DNA from 4 places in the Allobosea spartocytisi genome. Region 4 is predicted to be linked to each of the others. Evidence: predicted binding sites of a transcription regulator. Region 4 holds the regulator's gene; each other region holds the start of a gene.
The links. The regulator PhoB, encoded in region 4, activates phosphate uptake and scavenging genes when phosphate is short. The targets are predictions, from matches to a motif close to TGTCATNNANCTGTCAT.
Positions count from the first base shown of each region.

Region 1 (4,208 bases), on a different contig from region 4:
ACAGACTCGGATTTGTCATGAAGTAATTATGCGCATTGAACGGTTCTTCGTTCGGCGCCGGGACAATGCGGCGCGAGCCGCCATCGGGCAGGATCGTCCAGCTCTGCTCATTGTCGAGCAGGTTGGCGAGCATGATCTGATCGAGCAATTGCTGGTGCACCGTCGGGTTCAGGATCGGCGTCAGCGCCTCGACGCGACGGTCGAGATTGCGCGGCATCAGGTCGGCGGAGGAGATGTAGACCTTCGCCTTGGGCGAAGGCAAGCCATGGCCGGCGCCGAAGGCGTAGATGCGGTTGTGCTCCAGGAAGCGGCCGATGATCGACTTGACCCGGATATTCTCCGACAAACCGGGCAGGCCTGGCCGCAGGCAGCAGATGCCGCGCACGACGAAGTCGATCTCGACACCGGCCCGGCTGGCGTCATAGAGCGCGTCGATGATCTCGGGATCGACCAGTGAATTGCATTTGCCCCAGATCGCGCCCTTGCGGCCGGCCTTCACATGCGCGACCTCCTCGGCGATGTCGCCGAGCAGACGCTTCTTCAGGTTCGTCGGCGAGACGGCCATGCGCTCCAGCCCGGCCGGCTCGGCATAGCCGGTGATGAAGTTGAAGACGCGGGCGACATCCTGCGAAAGCACCGGATCGGCGGTGAAGAAGGACACGTCGGTGTAGATGCGCGCCGTGATCGGATGGTAGTTGCCGGTCGCGATATGACAGTAGCTGACGAGCTGGCCGGCTTCGCGCCGCACCACCAGTGACAGCTTGGCGTGGGTCTTCAGCTCGATGAAGCCGTAGACGACCTGGACGCCGGCGCGCTCCATCTCCTTGGCCCAGCGGATGTTCGCTTCCTCGTCGAAGCGGGCCTTGAGCTCGACCAGTGCGGTCACCGACTTGCCGGCCTCGGCGGCCTCGGTCAGCGCCTTGACGATCGGCGAGTTCGAAGAGGTGCGGTAGAGCGTCTGCTTGATCGCGACGACATTGGGGTCGCGCGCCGCCTGCTGCAGGAACTGCACCACGACGTCGAAGCTCTCATAGGGATGATGGACCAGCAGGTCCTTCTGCCGGATCGCGGCGAAGCAGTCGCCGCCATGCTCGCGGATGCGCTCGGGGAAACGGGCGTTGTAGGGCCTGAACTTGAGGTCCGGCCGGTCGACGCTGACGAGCTGGGCAAGCTCGTTCAGGCCGATCATGCCGTTGACCTCGACGACCTCGTCGCTGTCGACCTTGAGCTCGCGCACGATCATCCGGCGCAGATGGTCGGGCATGCCGGTCGAGAGTTCGAGCCGGATGACGACGCCGAGGCGCCGCTGCTTCAGCATGGTCTCGAAGACGCGGACGAGGTCCTCCGCCTCCTCCTCGATATCGAGGTCGGAGTCGCGGATGACGCGGAAGGAGCCGGTGCCCTTGACCTCGTAGCCGGGGAAAAGCTTGGCGATAAAGAGCGAGACCGCATCCTCGAGGGTGATGAAGCGGTGCAAACCTTCGCGGGCGAGATCGGGCAGCTCGATGAAGCGGTCGATCTTGATCGGCACGCGGATCAGCGCGTCGAGCTGGCGCCCGTCGCTGAGGCGCTCCAGCGCGAGCGCGACGGTGAAACCGAGATTCGGGATGAAGGGGAAGGGATGGGCCGGGTCGATCGCCAGCGGTGTCAGCACCGGGAAGACGTAATTGAGGAAATAGTCCTCCAGCCAGATCCGGTCCTGCGAACCGATATCGGCCGGGCCGAGCAGGTGGATGCGGTTCTCGTGCAGCTCATGGCGCAGTTCGACCCAGCGCGCCTGTTGGTCGTCGGTCAGGGCCGAAACCGCATTGCCGATCTCGACGAGCTGCTCGGCCGGGGTGAGCCCGTCCTGGCTGGGAGTGACGACGCCGGCCTTGAGCTGCTCGCGCAGGCCCGAGACGCGGACCATGAAGAACTCGTCGAGGTTGTTGGCCGAGATCGAGAGGAAGCGCAGCTGCTCCAGCAGCGGATGGCTGCGGTTCGACGCCTCCTCCATGACCCGGCGGTTGAACTGCAGCCAGGAGAGCTCGCGATTCATGAAGCGCGCCGGCTGCCGGCGCAGCGGCAATGCGTCCGAATCCCCCGTCGCCCTATCCGGCATGTCGGGCATGTCGGCCGCGATCTCCGTGGTCATGCGCTTGGTCCGTACCCTTACCCTGGTCGTCGTCCTGCTCGTGCGTCTCATGGGGCGTTGTGAAGCCATCCTACCGTGACGGTTCGATGACAAGCGACATGAATCGCTGTCGGAAAAGGTTAGCAGGCATCGGCCGCCGGCCATAGATAGGAGGCTTCACGGGGCGCCCGGCAGCCCCCGCGATCGTCAGCAAGCCGCTCAGCCCGGCTCCTGCGGGAACAGCTCGGCCAGCACCTCCTGCACCAGCGGGCGCGTCACGCGCCGGCCGCGCTCCAGCGCCACCCGGTCGAGCCGGTCCACGACCTGCCGCGCGGCGGCGAAGGAGCGCTCCATCCTGAGCGCCAGCGTATCGATGACCGCCGTATCGACCACGAGCTGGCGATCGATGAAGAGCTTGACCAGCACGGCGCGAAGCAACCCGTCATCCGGCGGCTCGATGGTGGCGCTCGGTGCCAGCCGCAGGCGCGAGAGCAGGTCCGGCACGCGCAGGCCCCAGAGATCGGGCGGCGTGCGCGCCGTCAGCAGCAGATGGCCGCCGCGCGCCTTGATCGCGTTCATCAGATGGAACAGCGCCGGCTCGTCGAAGGGGGCGGCATCGCAATCCTCGATCACGAGCGCGCCGCCCGAGACCAGATGCGGCACCTTCTCGTCAGCCAGATCACGCGCGGGAATTGTCCAGGCATGGGCCATGCGGGCCCAGATCGCGGCGAGATGGGTCTTGCCCGCGCCTTCCGGTCCCGTCAGGCGCAGCCAGGCATCCGGCCAGCGCGGCCAGCTTTCGACCAGCCCGTAGGCCGCCTCGTTCGAGGGGCCGACGAGGAAATCCTCGACGCCGTGGCGACTGTCGACCGGCAGGTCGAAGGCGAGCTGGCGCGGGCGCGAAGGCGCGTCTGACATGGGCGGCTCAGCGCTCGATCTCGATCGTCACATCGGCCTTCGCCGGGTTCGGATGAATGCCGCGATAGAGATTGCTGGCGAGATACTGCCTGAGGGCGAAGCGGCAGAGCACGCCGATCACCGCCGCCAGCGGCACCGCCAGCAGCAGGCCGACGAAGCCGAAGAGCGAACCGAAGGCAAGCAGCGCGAACATCAGCCAGACCGGATGGACGCCGATCGAATCGCCGACGAATTTCGGCTGGAAGATGTTGCCCTCGAGGAACTGCCCGACCAGGAAGACGCCGAGCGTCGCCAGCGGCCAGGTCCAGTCCGGCCAGAACTGCACCGTCGCGACGCCGACCGAGAGCACGAGCCCGGTCAGCGAGCCGACATAGGGAATGAAGGAGAGGAAGCCCGAGATGATGCCGATCAACGCGCCGAAATTGACACCGACCACGCTCAGCCCGATGGCGTAGAAAGCGCCCAGCAGCAGGCAGACCAGCGCCTGCCCGCGCAGGAATCCGGCGATGGCGGTGTCCATCTCGCGGACCAGCCCGCGGATGGTCTTGCGATGGTCGCGCGGCAGCCAGCTATCGACGGTCGCGACCATGCGATCCCAGTCGACCAGCAGATAGAAGGCGATGACCGGCGTCAGCACCAGCAGCGAAAAGACGCCGACGATCGCGGTGCCGCCGCTCCAGAGCGATTGCAGCAGGCCGCCAACCCATTTCGTCGCCTGGCCGACGAGGTCGCCCAGCGAGCTTTGCGCCTGCTTGGCAAGATCGCCGCCGCCGAAGCGCTCGAGCCAGGGCGCGCCCTTTTCGAGCACGAGCGACTGCAGTTTCGCCGCATCCCCGGGCAGCCGTGCCACCAGCCCGGCGAGTTGCTGGCCGAGCAGCGGCGCGAGCAGGATCAGCACCAGCGCGAAGATCAGGATGAAGACGACGAGGATGACGATGGTCGCGGCAAGACGGCTCATCCCGAGGCGCTCCAGCCGGTCGGCCAGCGGATCGAGCAGATAGGCAAGCGCCAGCGCCGCGATGAAGGGCAGCAGGATGTCCCTGAGCAGCACCAGGAACAGCACGAAGAGGAAGAGGGAACCCAGCCAAAAGCCGATCTGGCGCTGTAAGGTCATCCATCAGCCTCTTCGCGTCTTCGGCAGGAAGACGAGCAACTCTATACGTGGTCCGGCGGTTCC
Region 1 covers NZ_JACXWY010000002.1:353,862-358,069, reverse strand. The annotation lists gene IED13_RS04510 (RNA degradosome polyphosphate kinase) at 1-2,110, opposite strand, end outside; gene IED13_RS04505 (HdaA/DnaA family protein) at 2,333-3,031, opposite strand; gene IED13_RS04500 (AI-2E family transporter) at 3,039-4,145, opposite strand; gene IED13_RS04495 (CDP-alcohol phosphatidyltransferase family protein) at 4,187-4,208, opposite strand, start outside.
Region 1: a site for PhoB is predicted at 2,210-2,226, ahead of IED13_RS04510 (RNA degradosome polyphosphate kinase). Genes of this name have one in related genera too.

Region 2 (4,208 bases), on a different contig from region 4:
GCGAGCTGCGGCAGAAGCAGCAGGAAGGGGATCGTCAGCCCCTTGAAGTATGCGTTCTTCTGCATCGGCTTCCCTGGAACGAGACGGCCATCCCGGACGGAATCTGTCCGGGATGGCCTTGGATATGCGAGCGCCGACCGCTCAGCGGGCCGCGGTCCGCTCGAACTGGCGCAGCATCTGGTTGCCGCGTTCGGCAGCCGCGTCAAGCGCCGCCTGCGGCGACTTCTGACCGTTCAGCGCCGCCTCCAGCTCCTCCGACCAGATGTCGCGGATCTGGACGAGGCTGCCATAGCGCAGGCCCTTCGAGTTGTCGGTCGGGGTCTTGTTGGTCAGCTCGAGGATCGGGGTCTCGAGATAGGGCTTGTCCTTGTAGAAGCCGGACGCCTTGACCTTCTCATAAGCGGCCTTGGTGATCGGCAGATAGCCCGACTCGGTGTGCAGCTTCGCCTGGCGGTCGACGTCGGAGAGGAAGGTGAAGAACTTGGCGACTCCCTTGTACTCGTTCGCCGACTTTCCGCCCATCACCCACAGCGAGGCGCCGCCGATGATCGAGTTCTGCGGCGCGCCCTGCACGTCGGGATAGTACGGCATCGGGGCGTTGCCCCAGTCGAACTTCGCATTGGCGACGACGTTGCCATAGAAGCCCGAGGAGGTCAGGAAGATCGGGCATTCGCCCGAGGTGAAGCGACCTTCGCCATTGTTGGTGCGGCCGGAATAGTCATAGGTCTTGTCCTTCTGCAGCTCGACCAGATTGGTCCAGTGCTTGAGGAAGACCGGGTCCTTGTTGAAGGTCATCACCGCATCGGTGCCGGCCATGCCGTTGACCTTGGTCGACAGCGCAATGTTATGCCAGGCGCCGAACTGCTCGATATTGGCCCAGGTCGCCCAGGCGTTCGAGAAGCCGCATTTGTCGTAGCCGGCGGCCTTGAGCTTCTTGGCGTCCGCGAACACCTCCGGCCAGGTCTTCGGCGGCTTGGCGGGGTCGAGGCCGGCCTTCTTGAAGGCGTCCTTGTTGTACCACATCACCATCGAGGACGAGTTGAACGGCATCGAGAGCATCTCGCCCTTCGCCGTCGAATAGTAGCCGCTGATCGCCGGGAGATAGGCGTTCGGATCGAATTTTTCGCCGGCTTCCTTCATCATCTCATGGACCGGCTTGATCGCGCCCTTGGCCGACATCATCGTGCCGGTGCCGACCTCGAAGACCTGCAGGATGTGGGGCGCCTGGCCGGCGCGGAAGGCGGCGATGCCGGCGTTCAACGCGTCGGGGTAGGAGCCCTTATAGGCCGGAACGACCTTGTATTCCTTCTGCGAGGCATTGAAATCATTGGCGAGCTTGACGACGACGTCGTTGTTGGCGCCGGTCAGCGCGTGCCACCACTGGATCTCGGTCTGGGCGAAAGCCGGCGAAGCACCGGCGAGCGCGAACGCCGCCGCGCTCATCAGGATACGGGATTTGATGCTCATGGGTCGATCTCCCTTCCGCGGGCGGACCCCGCCGCGGTTCTTGTCGTTGGTGCGCAAGCTAGCATGAAGCGCGGGCGACATTTCAATGACAAATCGATGACGCCCGGCGCAATCCACCTATGGTCGCGAACCGGCTTGCGCATTTGCGCATAAGCGGCTGTTCTCCGGCTCCCGAACGATTTCTCTCCTGGACGACGCCATGCCCGATCTCGACCTCTCCGTCGCAGCGACCCTGCCGCAGGATGCCGCAACCGCCGTCCTGGCCGGCCGGGTCTGGCGGCCCGATCTCGGTGGCCCGGCGGTGGTCACCGTCCGCAACGGGCGGGTGATCGACGTCAGCGCCCATTTCCCGACCAGCCGCGATCTGTGCGAATCGACCGATCCCGCCAAGGCGCTGCGCGCGGTCGAGGGCGAGGCGATCGCCTCGCTCGCCGACATCCTGGCGAACACGCCCGTGGATAGGCGCGACCCCTCGAAGCCCTGGTTGCTCTCGCCGCTCGACCTGCAGGCGGTCAAGGCCGCCGGCGTCACCTTCGCCGTCTCGATGCTGGAGCGCGTGATCGAGGAGAAGGCGCGCGGCAACCCGGCCGCCGCTGCGACGATCCGCGAGGAGATCGGCAAGCTCATCGGCGACGACCTGTCCAAGCTCAAGCCCGGCTCGCCCGAGGCGATGCATCTCAAGGAGGTGCTGATCAAGCAGGGCGCCTGGAGCCAGTATCTCGAGGTCGGCATCGGCCCGGACGCCGAGATCTTCACCAAGGCGCCGGCGATGTCGACCGTCGGGACCGGCGTCGATGCCGGCCTGCATCCGGCTTCGAGCTGGAACAACCCGGAGCCGGAGATCGTGCTGATCGTCGCCTCGACCGGCACGATCGTCGGCGCAACGCTCGGCAACGACGTCAATCTGCGCGATGTCGAGGGCCGCTCGGCGCTGCTGCTCGGCAAGGCCAAGGACAACAATGCCGCGGCCGCGGTCGGCCCCTTCATCCGCTTCTTCGACGCGGGCTTCACGCTCGACCATGTCCGCAGGACGACCGTGACGCTGACGGTCGCGGGCGAGGACGGCTTCACGCTCGAAGGCTCCTCCTCGATCGCCAAGATCAGCCGCGACCCGGCCGATCTGGCGGCGCAGATGATCGGCCCGCATCACCAGTATCCGGACGGGGCGGCGCTCTATCTCGGCACCATGTTCGCGCCGATCAAGGATCGCGGTGCGCCGGGCGGCGGCTTCACCCATAAATACGGGGATATCGTCACCATCGCGGCGCCCGAACTGGGCAGCCTCGTCAACCGGATGAAGCGCACGGATGAATGCGAGCCCTGGACCTATGGCGCCTCGCATCTGATGCGCCATCTCGCGAAGCGCGGGCTGCTTTGAGGCCATAACCTCGGCCGGCAGGGGGCAGTGTCGGCAACCGCGTCAGCTTGCTGGTAAGGTTTTTCTGTCAGAGAGCGCGCGACCAGGAGGGTTGGCGTTGGCGGTGGGCGACATCAGGACCGGGCTCCCCCGCGGCGAGGGCGGCAACCTCGCCGGGCGCCTGTTGCGCAACCCTCTCGTCTGGATCGCGGCCTTCGTCGTCGCGGTCATCGCCGGGCTGAACCTGCCGCTGCGCGTGCCGCTCGGCCCGAATGCCTGGGACACAGTCGTCTATCTCGACGCGATCCAGCGCATCCATGTCGGGCAGGCGCCGGGGCTGGACTTCTTCGCGCCGGTCGGGCCGCTCGGCTATTATCTCGCCGCCGGGCTCGATGCGCTCTTTCCGGCCGCGCAGCCGATGCTGCTGGTCAACTGGGCGCTGCTGCCGGTGCTGCTGCCGCTCACCGCGCTGCTGATGGTCGATCTCGCGCCAAGGGCGCGCGGACAGGCGCTCGCACTGCTCCTGCCGCTGCTGATGTTCGCCGCGCTGCCGATCAACCTGCACGCGCTCTACCCATCGCCCGGCTTCGACGGCTACGGCTATTACAACCGCCATGTCAGCCTGCTGCTCTACCTGCTGATCGCGACGCTGCTCTTCGCGCGTCATCGCGCCTTGCGGATCGGCCTCGTCGCCGCGCTGATGCTGAGCCTCTTCCTCGTGAAGATCACCGGCGCGGTGACGGGCACGCTCATCGTCGGCTATGCGCTGGTCGCCGGGCGGATGCGCCTGCTCGACGTCGCCATCGCCGCCGGCCTCGTCATCGCGGCACTGGCCGGGCTCGAGCTGGCGACGGGCATCGTCTCGGCCTATCTCGCCGACATCCTGCAATTGCTCGGCCTCAACACCGGCGCGCTGTTGCCGCGCTTCCTCACCGTCGCCTCGGTCAAGTTCAACGTGGTCGGCCCGGTGCTGCTGCTGCTCGGAGCGCTCGCCCTCGCATCCTGGCGGAGCGGCCTCCCCGCCTCCCTCGCCGGCTGGCGGGCGCTGGCCAACAGCCCCCTCGGCTGGCTCGCAGCGGGATTCGCGGCGCTGACCTTCTTCGAGACGCAGAATACCGGCTCGCTCGAATTCATCGGGCTCTGGCCGATCCTGCTCACCCTGCTCCGCGACTGGTGGCAGCGCCGCGACGACCCGATGCGCCCGCTGGTGCTGGTGCTGGCGCTCGCCGTGAGCCTGCCGACGGCGGTGATCTATGTCGAGCGCAGCATGCGGGCCCTACTGGGCGCGCCGAGCTATGCCGCGCTCGACCTGCCCGAACTCGGCCCGCTCGGGCGCGTCAGCGTGAAGCCGGACATCAAGGCGCGAGCCGCCGCGATGCTCGAT
Region 2 covers NZ_JACXWY010000003.1:139,639-143,846, forward strand. The annotation lists gene ugpA (sn-glycerol-3-phosphate ABC transporter permease UgpA) at 1-65, opposite strand, end outside; gene ugpB (sn-glycerol-3-phosphate ABC transporter substrate-binding protein UgpB) at 142-1,467, opposite strand; gene IED13_RS06040 (fumarylacetoacetate hydrolase family protein) at 1,667-2,845, shown strand; gene IED13_RS06045 (hypothetical protein) at 2,943-4,208, shown strand, end outside.
Region 2: a site for PhoB is predicted at 1,553-1,569, ahead of ugpB (sn-glycerol-3-phosphate ABC transporter substrate-binding protein UgpB). Genes of this name have one in related genera too.

Region 3 (4,208 bases), on a different contig from region 4:
GAGTTCTCCGGCACGATCCGGGAGGCGCTGGCGCTCTGCAAGGCGAAGCCGCTCGTCATCGACTATGACGACCCGGTCTATGACGGGCCGGGCGAGCGCCTCGGCAGCGTCGACTACGAGGATTTCGTCGCCTCCGGCGATCCCGAATTCGCGTGGCGGATGCCGGACGATGAATGGGACGCGATCGCGCTGAACTACACCTCCGGCACCACCGGCGACCCCAAGGGCGTGGTCTATCACCATCGCGGCGCCAATCTGCTGGCCACCTCCAACGTCATCACCGGCAATCTCGGCCGCCATCCGGTCTATCTCTGGACGCTGCCGATGTTCCACTGCAACGGCTGGTGCTTCCCCTGGACGATCTCGATCGTCGCCGGCACCCATGTCTGCCTGCGCCAGGTCCGGGCCAAGGCGATGTATGACGCGCTCGCCGACCATGGCGTGACCCATCTCTGCGGCGCGCCGATCGTGATGTCGACGCTGCTCAACGCCCCGGAAGAGGAGCGCCGCGACTTCCCGCAGACCGTTTCCTTCTTCACCGCCGCCGCCCCGCCGCCCGAAGCGGTGCTCGCCGGCATGAAGCAGGCCGGCTTCGAGGTCACCCATCTCTACGGGCTGACCGAGTGCTATGGCCCGGCCGTGGTCAATGAGTGGAACGACGACTGGGACACGCTCCCGCCGGCCGAGCAGGCCGCGAAGAAAGCCCGCCAGGGCGTGCGTTATCCCGCATTGGAGGGGCTCGACGTGCTCGACCCCGACACGATGCAGCCCGTCCCGCGCGACGGCCAGACGCTCGGCGAGGTGATGATGCGCGGCAACGTCGTGATGAAGGGCTATTTGAAGAACCCGAGATCGACCGGCGCCGCCTTTGCTGGCGGCTGGTTCCACACCGGCGACCTCGGCGTGCGCTATCCCGACGGCTACATCCAGCTCAAGGACCGCTCCAAGGACATCATCATCTCCGGCGGCGAGAACATCTCCTCGATCGAGGTCGAGGATGCGCTCTACAAGCATCCGGCCGTGCAGGCCGCCGCGGTCGTCGCCCGGCCTGACGAGAAATGGGGCGAGACGCCGTGCGCCTTCATCGAGCTCAAGCCGGGCAAGCCGGCGACCGAAGCGGAGCTGATCGCCTGGTGCAAGCAGCATCTGGCCTCGTTCAAATGCCCGAGGACCGTGATCTTCACCGAGATCCCCAAGACCTCGACCGGCAAGATCCAGAAATTCCGCCTGCGCGAAATGGCGCGGGCCCTCTAGCCCGCGCCACTGCCATGGCGATGTCTCTTACGTCCGGAGCGTTCAGCCCCTGGCGCTGCCGAGATTGCCGCCCGGCGTATAGCGATCGACCGCATCGGGCAGGACTTTCGAGAGCCGGGCCAGCAGGTCCTCGCGCGAGAGGCCGGTCTGCTTGGCGATGGCGTCGAGCACCTCCGGCCCCAGCGCCTGCTCGAGATCGCCCGGCGCGACATCCTGGTTGGGGCCCGTCCCGACCCAGGAATTGGCCTTGTCGCCCTGCCCGGATTGGTTGAAGCGGTCGACCAGTTCGCCAAGGCCGCTGTTCAGGATCGCTCCGGCGCCGCCAGCGCCGAGCAAGCCGCCCAGGCTACCGAGAAGGCCACCGCCAGCCTGCTGCTGACCGGGCGCGGCCCCCGCCTGCCCTGGGGCCGCCGGAGCGGCGCCCTGCCCGCCGCCCATCTTGTTGCTGATCCACTCCGAGATCTGGTCGCGATGCTGGTAGCCCGCGACGGCGAGCAGCCCAAGCAGGGCCGTCATCGACGGAAAACCGCTGCTGGTCCCGTTGTCATTGCTCATGGCAGGAACTCCTTTTCTGGACTCGATCAGGATCAGACAGAACCGCGGCGGCCATTGATCATCGCCCAAACCAACAGGACGATGACGGCGCCGATCACCGCGCCGACCAGCCCTGCCCCCTGCCCCGGCGCATACCAGCCGAGCGATTGACCGAGATAGGTCGCCACGAAGGCGCCGACGATGCCGAGGATTGTTGTCAGAATGAAGCCGGACGGCTCGTTCGAGCCCGGCGTGATGAATTTGGCGATGATCCCGGCGACAAAGCCGATGATGATGGTCCAGATAATGCCCATGCTATCCCTCCCATGTTGAAACGCCACGCTTCAACATGCGACATCCCGGGAAGGTTCCATAGCGCAAAAAAGAACCGGCCCTTTCGGGCCGGTTCGAGTCCGCATCCATGTAACGCCCCGCGGGCGAAGCGGAATGTCGTCTCAGTGCAGGGTTCGCCCCGGCATGGTCAGCCTTACGCGTTCGATCTCATCCTTCAGTTGCAACTTCTTCCGCTTGAGCTCGGCCACGCTGAGGTCGCTGGAGGAAGGGCTCGCCACGGCTCGGGCGATCGCGTCCTCGAGTTGGCGATGCTTGCGCTCGAGTTCGACAAGACGGGTCTGCAACGACATCTGGGATCCTCCTGATGAACAGTTGACGTACCAATCTGACAGAAAGCCGGCTTCACGTCTGCCCTGCACTGTCACACGGCATTCATGAGATTCTGTGATCAACTCCGGCTCCCTTCCCGGAAGCCGTGAATAGAAGGCTCCCGGAGGCTTGGGCAGCGACACGCGCTCTTGCGAGGCGCATCGCGGCGAAGGCATAGTCGCGGCCAAGTGCGGCGATGATGAGATGGCCATGGGATTCGAGCTCAGCCCGGAAGAGGTCGAGACCTTCACCGCGGAGCTGGCGCGGCTGCGCGAGGAGCACCGCGATCTCGACAGCGCCATCGACGCGCTGGAGCGGGTCGGCGCGATCAACCAGATCCAGGTGCAGCGGCTGAAGAAGCGGAAGCTCTACCTGAAGGACCGCATTTCGCAGATCGAGGATGCGCTGACGCCCGACATCATCGCCTGAGCACGGCGATTCGATGGGCGCCAGACCCGATTCGCCCTTGCTTATCGGGCGCCGGGCAGTCTAGATCGCGCGCTTCCCAAGGCGAAGCCCGAGCGCATCCATGGCCAAGACCAGCCCACCCGTCGCCATCATCATGGGCAGCCAGTCCGACTGGGCGACGATGCGTCATGCTGCCGAAGCGCTCGACGCCCTCGCCATCCCCTATGACGCCCGCATCGTCTCGGCCCATCGCACGCCGGACCGGCTGTTTTCCTTCGCCAAGGGCGCCAAGGCCGAAGGCTTCAAGGTGGTGATCGCCGGTGCCGGTGGCGCCGCCCATCTGCCGGGGATGACCGCCTCGCTGACGCCGCTGCCGGTCTTCGGCGTCCCGGTCGAATCCAAGGCGCTTTCGGGGCAGGACAGCCTGCTCTCCATCGTGCAGATGCCCGCCGGCATCCCGGTCGGCACCCTCGCCATCGGCCGTGCCGGCGCGGTCAATGCCGCACTCCTGGCGGCCGCCGTGCTCGCGCTCTCGGACGAGGCCCTGGCGGAACGTCTCGAGGCCTATCGCGCCCGCCAGAGCGCCGGCATCGCCGAGCGCCCGAATCGGGACGAGGCATGAGCGCGCCTGTTCCGACCGGCCTCGCGCCGGGCGCCATGCTCGGCATCCTCGGCGGCGGCCAGCTCGCCCGGATGATGGCGCTCGCCGCCGCCGATCTCGGCATACGCTGCCATGTCTTCGCGCCGGAGGCGGACAGCCCGGCCTTCGACGTGGCCACCCGCCATACCGTCGCCGATTATGACGACGAGGCGGCCCTCGCCAACTTCGCCGACGCCGTCGACGTCGTGACCTATGAATTCGAGAACGTGCCGGCGGCGACCGCCGCCTTCCTCGCCGCGCGCACGCCGCTGCATCCCGGAGCCCGCGCGCTTGCCGTGACGCAGGACCGGCTGAGCGAGAAGAGCTTCGTCGCCGATCTAGGCCTCGCGGTCGCGCCGTTCCGCGCCGTCGATTCGCTGGCCGATCTCGAGGCCGCCGTCGCCGCGCTCGGCCGCCCCTCGATCCTGAAGACACGCCGCTTCGGCTATGACGGCAAGGGGCAGGTCAAGATCGCTCCCGGCACCGACCTCGCCGAGGCCTATGAGGCGATCGGCCGCTTTCCCGCGATCCTCGAAGGTTTCGTGCCCTTCGAGCGCGAGGTCTCGGTCGTCGCCGCGCGCGGGCTCGACGGCGCCTTCGCCGCCTTCGACGTCTGCGAGAACGAGCATCGCGACCATATCCTCGCCTTCACCCGCGTGCCGGCGAAGCTCGGCAGGACAGCCTCCGACGCCGCCATCGATGCGGCGCG
Region 3 covers NZ_JACXWY010000032.1:10,400-14,607, reverse strand. The annotation lists gene IED13_RS26325 (acyl-CoA synthetase) at 1-1,254, shown strand, start outside; gene IED13_RS26320 (YidB family protein) at 1,297-1,809, opposite strand; gene IED13_RS26315 (GlsB/YeaQ/YmgE family stress response membrane protein) at 1,842-2,102, opposite strand; gene IED13_RS26310 (YdcH family protein) at 2,244-2,432, opposite strand; gene IED13_RS26305 (YdcH family protein) at 2,662-2,880, shown strand; gene purE (5-(carboxyamino)imidazole ribonucleotide mutase) at 2,981-3,481, shown strand; gene IED13_RS26295 (5-(carboxyamino)imidazole ribonucleotide synthase) at 3,478-4,208, shown strand, end outside.
Region 3: a site for PhoB is predicted at 2,502-2,518, ahead of IED13_RS26310 (YdcH family protein). Genes of this name have one in related genera too.

Region 4 (4,208 bases):
GAACCAGATGTAGAACAGCGCGACGCTGCGCAGCACCGGGTTCGGCGACATGTACATGATCGCGAAGATCACGCCGAGCACGATGCCCAGCGTCATCGCGCAGACCGTCATGATCAGCGTGTTGCCGAGACCGGAGAGGATCGCGGGCGCGGTGAAGAACTGCCCGACCACCGGCCAGGCGATGTCGCCCTTGACGAAGGCGGCGATAATCCAGGCGAGGACAGCGATGATGAGCGCCGCCGCGACCCAGCGCCCATAGAAGCGACGCGGCACGATCCTGAGTCGCGCGATCGCGGCCAGATCGCGGCTGGCGACCGGCGAGGTGACGGCATGGCTCATCGACGGCACTCCCGGACGGGCTTGCCGGCGGCTCTCGAAAGCGCCATCGACCGCGAAGCCGTTGGTCCGCGGAAACCACCGCAGCACGGGCAGATTGTCAAATTCATGCGAGCCCCTCCTCCCCAAGCGTAAGAATGACCTCTTGACCCGGCAGCCAGCAAACGAAACGATCTCCGGTAGCCTAGTCCAAAACGGAATACCCATGGCCTTGCGGCCCCCGCCCTCCTCCACCGCCATGCGCGCCTTCGTCACCGTCGCGCGACTGGGCTCGACCGCCCGCGCCGCCGGCGTCGTCAACCTGACGCAGAGCGCGGTCTCCAAGCAGATCCTGTCGCTCGAGCACCATCTCGGCACGGTGCTGTTCGAGCGCAATCCGGTCGGCCTCAAGCTGACCGAGGCCGGCGCGATCTACCTGCCCTATGCCGAAGCCGCCCTGGAGCAGATGGAACGCGGTGCGATGCGCCTGGCCGAGCGCGTCGCCATCGCCCGGCCGATCCGGTTGCACATGGTCGCCATCGCCGGCGAGCGCTGGCTGATGGAGCGCTTCCCCGTCTTCGCCGAGGCCCATCCCGGCGTCGACGTCCAGTTCACCAACTATGTCAGCGAAAACGAGACGGAAGAGCCGGACATCGAGATCAACCACGGCACCCCGCCCTGGCCCGGCAAGGAGGCGCATTATCTGTTCGGCCGCGATGTCGCCCTCGTCGCCGCGCCCGAATTGCTGGAGCGCATGAGCGGTTTCCGCCGCGCCGCCGACATCCAGAAGATGACGCTGCTGCAGCATTACCAGATGCCGGCCTTCTGGGCCGAGTTCACCGAGGCGCATGGCCTGCGCGGCGCGGTGCCGGCCCATACCGTCCGCTACGGCTATTACTCCGTCATCATCCGCGCCGCGGTCGCGGGGCTCGGCGTCGCGCTGGCGCCACGCTGCTATGTCGCCGAGGAACTGGCTTCGGGCGCGCTGGTCAACCCGCTCGATATCGGCTTCACCAGCGTCACCGGCTGCTGGCTGACCCGCCGCCTGGACCAGCCCTCGCGCCCCGGCCTCGACGCCTTCATCGCCTGGCTGAGGACGGAGGCCGCGGCTTTCGACGCGGCGACGCGAGCAGCCTGAGCGCCCGCAACCTCCCGGCCGGCCATGCGTTGACATCGGCACAGGAGGAGGCCGCCATGATCACCATTCTTCCGGCTCCCGACCATGTTCTCGCCATCGCGCTCAGCGGCACCATCGAGCCGGCCGATATCGAGCGCGTCGCCGCCGATGTCGAAGACCGGCTGAGCCGGCACGAGAAGGTCGCGATCCTCGCCGATATCACCGCCTTCGACGACATGACCTTCGCCGCGGCCTGGAAGGACGCGCGCTACAGCTTCGGCAAGCTCTGGGAACTCAGGCGCTTCCCCAAGGAGGCGATCATCGTCGAGAAGGGCTGGCTCGATCGCGTCGCGCGGCTCTTCGCCCCGGTAGTCCCCTTCGTCGAGATCCGTACCTTCCCGCCGGCCGAGCGCGAAGCCGCCCTGGCCTGGGCCGCCGATATCGAGGGCGGCCCCGACACCTGAAGCACGGGCGCTGCGAGCCGGGGCTCGGCTCGCGTGTCAGCTCCGGCGGCAGTCAGCTTCTGGCGAACGTCTCGTCGAAGGCATAGCCCGCGCCGCGCACGGTCCTGAGCGGATCCTTGGCGTCGGCAGGGGTGATCGCCTTGCGCAGGCGCCCGACATGCACGTCGACGGTGCGCTCGTCGATATAGACGTCCCGGCCCCAGACGGCGTCGAGGAGCTGGGCGCGGGAATAGACGCGGCCCGGTGCCTGCATCAGGAATTCGAGCAGGCGGAACTCGGTCGGCCCCAGATGCAGCTCGCTGCCGGCGCGGCGGACGCGCCGCGTGGTGCGGTCGAGCTCGAGGTCGCCCGCCTGCAGCAGGCCCGCGACATGGCCGGGCTTCGCCCGGCGCAGCAGCGCCTGGATGCGCGCCGTCAGCTCCGGCAGGGAGAACGGCTTCACGACATAGTCGTCGGCGCCGGTCGCGAGCCCGCGCACCCGCTCGGTCTCCTCGCCGCGCGCCGTCAACATGATGATCGGCACCCGCTCGGTGTCGCGCCGCGAGCGCAGCCGGCGGCAGAGTTCGATGCCGGAAAGGCCCGGCAGCATCCAGTCCAGCAGCACCAGATCGGGCGTGTGGTCGCGCAGATGCAGTTCGGCGTCGTCCCCCCGCGCCACGCTGTCGACCTCGAAGCCCTCGGCTTCGAGGTTGTAGCGCAGCAGCAGGGTGAGAGGCTCTTCGTCCTCGACGATCAGGATGCGTGCCGCCATGATTCCTTAGCCTCAGCTACCCGTGATCGCCTCGACCTCGATATTGGTCGTGTCGAGCTTCGGCCGGTTCGCGTCGAGCGAGTCACCGGTGATGAGATAGTGGATCGTCTCGGCGATGTTGGTGGTGTGGTCGCCGATGCGCTCGATGTTCTTGGCGCAGAACAGAAGATGCGTGCAGAAGGTGATGTTGCGCGGATCTTCCATCATATAGGTCAGGAGCTCGCGGAACAGCGAGGTGTAGAGCGCGTCGATCTCGTCGTCGCGGCGCCAGACCTCGAGCGCCTTCTGCTCGTTGCCGGCGGCATAAGCGTCGAGCACATCCTTGAGCTGCGCCTGAACGAGGCGGCTGATGTGCTCCAGCCCGACCACGGCGCGGTGCGGCGGCTGGAACTGCCCGGAGATGGCGACGGCGCGCTTGGCGATGTTCTTGGCGAGATCGCCGACACGCTCGACATCCGCCGCGATGCGGATGGCGGAGATCAGCTCGCGCAGATCGTTGGCCAGCGGCTGGCGCCGGGCGATGGTCAGCACCGCCTTCTCCTCGACCTCGCGCTGGAGATTGTCGAGGCGCTGATCGGCGGAGATGATCTTCTGGGCCAGCGTGGTGTCGCGGCGCACCAGCGCCACGGTCGCATCGCCGAGCATGCGCTCGGCCATCCCGCCCATTTCGGCGAGGCTGCGGCGAAGGCCTTCGAGATCGGCGTCGTAGGAGCGGACGATGTGGTCGGTCATGGGGTTCCTCCTCCGTCGCCGCTCAGCCGAACCGGCCGGTGACGTAATCCTGCGTCTGCTTCTTCGCCGGGTTCATGAAGATCGTGTTGGTCGGCGCGAACTCGATGACCTCGCCGAGATACATGAAGGCCGTGTACTGCGAGATGCGCGCCGCCTGCTGCATGTTGTGCGTCACGATGGCGATGGTGAAGTCGCTCTTGAGCTGCTCCAGCAGGTCCTCGATCTTGCCGGTCGAGATCGGATCGAGCGCCGAGGTCGGCTCGTCGAACAGGATCACTTCCGGCTTCTGCGCGATGGTGCGCGCGATGCACAGGCGCTGCTGCTGGCCGCCGGAGAGGCCCATGCCGGAGCTCTTCAGCTTGTCCTTGACCTCGTCCCAGAGCGCGGCGCGGCGCAGTGCGCCCTCGACGCGGTCGTCGAGCTCCGACTTCGGCGGCTTCTCGTAGAGGCGGATGCCGAAGGCGACGTTGTCGTAGATCGACATCGGGAAGGGCGTCGGCTTCTGGAACACCATGCCGACGCGCGAGCGCAGCTCGTTCACATCGACGTCGTTGGAGATGATGTTGCGCCCGTCGAGCATGATCTCGCCGGTCGCCTTCTGCTCCGGATAGAGCGAGTAGATCCGGTTGAAGATGCGCAGCAGGGTCGACTTGCCGCAGCCCGAAGGCCCGATCAGCGCCGTGACATGGCGGTCACGGAAGTCGAGATTGATGTTCTTCAGCGCCTTGTGCTCGCCGTAGTAGAAATCGAGGTTTTTCACCGCGATCCGGACGGGAGCCTCGGCATCGAGCGACTGCGGGGAGAGTTCAAGGGTCGAAAGCATCGACAT
Region 4 covers NZ_JACXWY010000015.1:52,738-56,945, forward strand. The annotation lists gene IED13_RS20455 (amino acid ABC transporter permease) at 1-339, opposite strand, end outside; gene IED13_RS20460 (LysR substrate-binding domain-containing protein) at 542-1,453, shown strand; gene IED13_RS20465 (SpoIIAA family protein) at 1,510-1,896, shown strand; gene phoB (phosphate regulon transcriptional regulator PhoB) at 1,949-2,647, opposite strand; gene phoU (phosphate signaling complex protein PhoU) at 2,660-3,379, opposite strand; gene pstB (phosphate ABC transporter ATP-binding protein PstB) at 3,402-4,208, opposite strand.